Regions from separate parts of the Xenorhabdus littoralis genome, predicted to be linked through region 2. Evidence: predicted binding sites of a transcription regulator. Region 2 holds the regulator's gene; the other holds the start of a gene.
The links. The regulator Fur, encoded in region 2, represses iron uptake genes when iron is present. The targets are predictions, from matches to a motif close to ATAATAATGAGAACNACTATCAA.
Positions count from the first base shown of each region.

Region 1: the regulator Fur is predicted to act here: its motif matches at 1,428-1,450, upstream of ftnA (non-heme ferritin).

Region 1 covers NZ_VCDP01000049.1:9,200-12,417, reverse strand. Annotated here, with positions in the region: gene pip (prolyl aminopeptidase) at 1-899, shown strand, start outside; gene FE394_RS12640 (DNA polymerase III subunit theta) at 1,069-1,299, opposite strand; gene ftnA (non-heme ferritin) at 1,653-2,159, shown strand; gene copC (copper homeostasis periplasmic binding protein CopC) at 2,386-2,772, shown strand; gene FE394_RS12625 (CopD family protein) at 2,772-3,218, shown strand, end outside.
Region 2 covers NZ_VCDP01000070.1:15,983-19,200, reverse strand. Annotated here, with positions in the region: gene ybfE (LexA regulated protein) at 1-38, shown strand, start outside; gene fldA (flavodoxin FldA) at 214-747, shown strand; gene fur (ferric iron uptake transcriptional regulator) at 931-1,380, shown strand; gene FE394_RS16220 (beta-N-acetylhexosaminidase) at 1,619-3,218, opposite strand, start outside.

The DNA of each region.
Region 1 (3,218 bases), on a different contig from region 2:
TAGATACTGGAGACGGACATCAGGTTTACTGGGAGTTGTGTGGCAATCCGAAAGGTAAACCAGCAGTATTCATTCATGGTGGCCCGGGTGGTGGTATCGCAAATTATCATCGGCAGTTATTTGATCCTGAACGTTATCATATTATGTTGTTTGATCAGCGTGGCTGCGGGCGATCTAAACCCCATGCCAGCCTGGAGAACAACACCACGTGGCATCTGATAGATGATATTGAGCGGCTGCGTAATCTGATGGGGGTTGAGAAATGGCTGGTTTTTGGCGGTTCATGGGGCTCAACTCTATCTTTGGCTTATGCGGAAAAACACCCGGAGCGAGTATCAGAATTGGTATTGAGGGGGATTTTTCTGCTCCGTCCACAAGAGCTGCATTGGTATTATCAGCAAGGCGCTTCTCATTTTTTCCCAGAAAAATGGGAACGTACGTTATCCATTCTATCCGAAAAAGAGCGGAAAAATGTGATAGCTGCTTATAACAAACGATTGACAAGTGATGATCGGCAAGTGCAGTTGGAAGCTGCGCGTTTATGGAGCCTCTGGGAAGGAGAAACGGTAACGTTATTGCCTTCTTCAAATGCAGATTCATTTGCAGAAGATAAATTTGCCTTAGCGTTTGCACGTATTGAAAACCACTACTTTATCAATAACGGTTTTATAGATGAAAACCAGCAGTTATTGGATCATATTGATGTGATTAGGCATATTCCGGCCGTTATTGTACATGGGCGTTATGATATGGCGTGTCAGGTGCAGAATGCATGGGATCTGGCACAGGCATGGCCGGAAGCTGAATTGCACATTGTAGAAGGTGCGGGACACTCTTTTGATGAAGCGGGCATTTTGCATCAGTTAATCAATGCTACTGATAAATTTGCCGGGAAATAGCTTATATCCGTCGTCTTTCAAGCCGTATCTTTGTTGGCTACGCTCACCCACCCCAGTCACATAGCCTGCTATGCTTCTGGGGATTCGTTCCTTTGTCGCTGCGCTGTAACTTGAAATCTATTGGATACAGATAACCACCCGCTAAGTGGTGGTTATCTGTTAACGATTTTTAACGGCTTCTAGGCTCATACGGCAAGCGTGACAGGAACCTCGATTGCTGGCGGTAGTACTGTAAACGCTGTTGGAAATATTCCTTCAGATGCGATGGCTGTGATTGTTCAACAATGTCAGGAATGATAGGCATATTATACCGTTCTTTGAAAGCAACACTTGATGCGGCTAAATCGACATTAACCTTATCCATCTCGTCTTTAGGTAACTTAGCTAAGTTATATTCCATAATGATCTCTCCGAAAACTTAGAATCTATCCCATTAGGCTATTTTATTTGGCAGGGAAGAAAATTAATCGACTCTTTTTTGTTTAGCAAGTGATTTAATAAGTGCAAAAAAACGCCTGATAAACATAAATAATATCTATTCTCATTTTTATTAAAAAGTTATTTTTTTAGAAAATATTAAAATAAATAAAAGTGATTCTTATTTCCCTATATTTAATGAGATTTATTCTTATTGTAAAATTTTAATAAAATGATAATTATCAAATGGTTATATATTTTTATTTTATTTTTGTTTTATGTGTTTTTAATTGGCATAATACGCGCAGTTTAATTATTCATTAGGAGGGAAGATCGATGTTAAAACAAGAAATGATCAAAAAATTAAATGAGCAGTTAAATTTAGAATTTTACTCTGCTAATTTATACCTGCAAATGAGTGCATGGTGTAGTGACAAAGGATATGAAGGTGCAGCGGCATTTCTGAAAACTCATTCACAGGAAGAAATGCAGCATATGCAGCGTCTGTTTGATTATTTGGGTGATACCGGCTCAATGCCTGTATTGGGCGCAATTCAGGCTCCTCCTGTTGAATTTAACTCTATTTCAGATGTGTTTCATCAAACTTACGAGCATGAAAAATTGATCACAGAAGAGATCAACAAGCTTGCTCATGTGGCGATGATGACACAGGATTATTCTACTTTTAACTTCTTACAGTGGTATGTTGCAGAACAACATGAAGAAGAAAAACTGTTCAAATCTATTCTGGATAAACTGGATCTGGTGGGCGAAAGTGGTAAGTCACTATTCTTGCTGGATAAAGATCTGAAAGGTTTGTCTATGGCTCCGACCCATGCTTAATGAGCTGTCATAATAAGTTGATTTGAAATGTTTTTACCGTAGTTCCTGCTTTTTCGTTTATTTTTGAGGCAAGAATTACGGTTCTTTTCTTTTTTGTTCTTAATTTTGCGCAGTGCTTCACAGGTCAAGACATTACTTGTCTGTTAGCGCAGATTAAACAGATTATTTGATATAGAATCCCTGCCTGAGTATAAAAAATTCAACTACATATTAAAGGGTTATCTATATGTCCACTCTCAGCATCCGTTCATTCTGGGCCAAATTATCTACTCTTGTGGTTCTGTTTGTCGGTATGTCCTGTCAACAGGCTTTGGCTCATGCTCATTTGAAAGACCAGACTCCCGCAGAAAATACAACAGTTGAAGCAGTTCCACAGGCTATAACCTTGAGTTTTTCAGAACGTATTGAACTTGGGTTCAGTAAGGTGAAATTGATTGGCCCAGAAAAAACCGCTGTTAAAACAGGTAAACTGGAACTTGATCCTGAAACAAAAACTAAATTAATCCTGCCAGTTGAAGCCAAACTTGCTGCGGGAGAATATAGTGTCGACTGGAGTGTGCTTTCTGTCGATGGTCATAAAACAAAAGGTGCATACAGCTTTACTGTAAAATAATGATCTCATTAGAGGCTCTATACATATTCTGCCGTTTTTCTCATTTTGTGGCTGTCATGCTGATGTTTGGCCTGAATTTATTCACGATAATGCTCATTTCTGGCCATTTTTCGACTCTGATGAGAGAGCGGTTAAAGATAGGGGTTTCAATCAGTACAGTGCTAGCTTTGGTGACCTCCATAGTCTGGTTTATCGTACAAGCCGGGTTGATGGGGGATGGCTGGACTGATACCTATGTGCCAGCTATCTGGCTCGCTGTATTGGAAACCGCTTTTGGGCAAGTCTGGAAATGGCAATTATTGATTGCTGTTCTTGCTGTTGGAGCGCTGTTTCTCTCCCATGCGAAGGTCAGAAATGTTCTGTTGTTGAGTTGTTCAGTTATTCTGCTCTCCAGCCATGCTTTCATTGGTCATGCAGCCATGCATGAAGGAAATATTGGGCTATTA
Region 2 (3,218 bases):
TAGCTCAACTGGCAGAAAAAAATCACCTTGCCGATTAACGGCTTTTATATAGCAGCAATGAAGCGGCATCACCACACAAATCTGACAGACTTGTCATAGATGTTTGGTCAGAATAACGCTTTTCATTTTATTAAAACTGACATTTTTCCTGCTGATTTCAGCGCGACGTGTATGGCTTTAATACACAGATAAAACAAGAGGTTAACCCATTTTATGGCAATAATAGGTATATTCTTCGGCAGTGATACAGGCAACACAGAGAACATCGCCAAGATGATCCAAGAAAAATTGGGCGGTGCTGATGTTGTTGAAGTCCACGATATTGCCAAAAGTAGCAAAGAAGACATTGAAGCCTTCGATATTCTGCTACTTGGCATCCCAACTTGGTATTACGGCGAAGCTCAATGTGATTGGGATGATTTCTTCCCGACTCTGGAAGAGATCAACTTTGAAGGGAAACTAGTCGCCCTGTTCGGTTGTGGTGATCAGGAAGATTATGCAGAGTACTTTTGTGATGCTATGGGCACCATTCGCGATATTATTGAACCTCATGGCGCTATCATCGTAGGCCACTGGCCGACCGAAGGATATCACTTTGAAGCCTCTAAAGGCATGGCCGACGATAATCACTTTATCGGTCTGGCTATTGATGAAGATCGTCAGCCAGAATTAACCGATGAACGTGTTGACACTTGGGTACAACAGATCAAGACTGAAATGAGTCTGTCTGAAATTTTGGACGCATAAGGGCATTTGTTCCCTTTCATGCAGGATTATTACTGCATAATGTGTCATGATACCGGGGTTGGCATGATTTTCATTTTGAATATCCATGCCTATAATCAACAACGTGAAACAGAACTATGATTCCATCGCGATACCCCCAAGTATCATAAGTTCACTTAACTCAAGTTACAGGACTGAATCCGCATGACCGACAACAATAAAGCATTGAAAAATGCTGGACTTAAAGTAACACTTCCGCGCCTGAAGATTCTGGAAGTGCTACAGGACCCAGAATGCCATCATGTCAGTGCGGAGGACCTCTACAAAAAACTGATTGATATCGGTGAAGAGATTGGCCTCGCCACTGTCTATCGCGTACTGAACCAGTTCGATGATGCCGGCATAGTCACACGCCATAATTTTGAAGGCGGTAAATCGGTTTTTGAACTCACTCAGCAACATCACCATGACCATCTGATTTGTCTCGACTGTGGTAAGGTCATTGAATTCAGCGATGACTTAATTGAAGAGCGTCAGAAAGATATTGCTGAACGTTATGGGATTAAACTCTCAAACCACAGCCTCTATTTATATGGTCATTGTACTTCTGGTGATTGTCGCGAAAATAATTCACTTCATGATGAACATTCGTAATAAACAGGCATGACAAGGGATAATTGAAATCGTTTTCTGCTATTTTTTCTGCTCTTGTCTGGTTTGGCCTGAATAAGCTACTGCCGATTAGCTCAAGTTAATCGGCAGTCTGCTTTTATCCTTTGTCTTTCAAGCTACGGCGTTGTTGGCTACGCTGTAGCTTGAAATCCATTGGATGTACTATATTAAAATTTCACTATTAAAATTTCACTATTGAAGTTTCACTATTGAAGTTTCACTATTGAAGTTTCACTTCATCTATCCGGCTAAAGCGCTTACCATCACTACTGACAGAACGAATTTTCACATTTCCACTGACATGCGGACGCTGCCGATCATCGTAAACCTGCCATGTTTTCCCCCCATCCAATGAATACTGGATAACGACTCCCGGCAAAGCAATATTGGCCTCAAATGTTCCGGCAACAATTTTGCCACCCGGTACGGGTAAACGATATGAAATATGGGATTTATCCAGTTTAGCCAGCTCGTACTGCCCGATCAGATTGGCAAAACGTTCCCAATCTCGCTTAAGTGCATCCATATCAACATAATGCGTTATTCCGCCTTTATACTCCCTGCCCTGCTGATAGTTCAGCTCCCAGCCCGCCTGACGCCATGCACGTTCTGCCAGAGGCAGTAAACGTGGATAGATCATATATTCCATCTGCTCATCCGTGCGCACGGTTTCACTCCATAATTGCCCTGATATTCCATAAGCCCCCGGCCAACGCTTATTGCTGTGGGTATTGAAGCGGTTGCCATCGCGATCTACTGAGGTTTCAGCATTTTGTGGTATGTTGTTCGGGGCAAAACTGAAAATTTTTTCTTCATCATTAAACCGAGTTGCCCAATAGTAGCCACGCTCTTTCGGATCGACTTCATACGGCATATCAACGTAGACATAATCAGGACTGGAGATGACTACCTGATACCCTTTGTTAGCCCAGTCATTTACAGATTCATAACCTCCCCAATAAAGGGTATCCCAGAAATTCACCGCAACATGTTTAGTGGCAAAGTCTTCCGCTGACTTGGCATGTTTCAGACCATCCTGCCATGCCTGCATTGTGTCAATTCCGTGAGCGTTGACAATTTTACTGACCTCAATAGCAAAGTAGCTGGCGAGTTCATCAACATCTTTAATCACGCCTTGCGCTATCATCTTCTGACAAACCTGAGATTTAGACCACGGTTTGTCTTCGATTTTTTGATTGATAATTCCCTTATTCGGTACTACTGGCCCATCTTTGTCCTGATACCCAGCGCCTAAGCGGATATTTTTTGCTTCATCTCCGCCAAAATGCCATGTATTCAACGGCAGCCCGGCTTCTTTATGCATGGAAACTATTTCACCAATCACTTTATCAATGAATCGCTTGGAGGAGTCCAGACATGGATTAAGGTAGCTGCGGTGATCATAAAACTGCACAGATGTTGTATTTGAGGTATCTGTCGGATCAAGCAGGCGATACTCATTGGCTTCCTGCTCTTTTCCCTGCGACATCAGTTTTTTATAACGCGCTTCCATCGATACAACTGCGGCACGAGCATGGGCAGGAATATCAATTTCTGGGATCACTTCTATCTGGCGGTATTTGGCGTAATTCAGAATATCAATATAATCCTGACGGCTAAAATAACCACTGCCCATATTGTTATTATCCGGGCCAGATCCTAATTGTGGCAACAGGCATCGTGTTTCACTCAGATCATGACAACGTTGACTGCCAATTTCGGTTAGTTCCGGTAAACCGGGGATTTCCAGACGCCAGCCTTCATCATCACTCAGATGAAAATGAAACTTGTTTAATTTGTAATTAGCCATTTGATCGAGC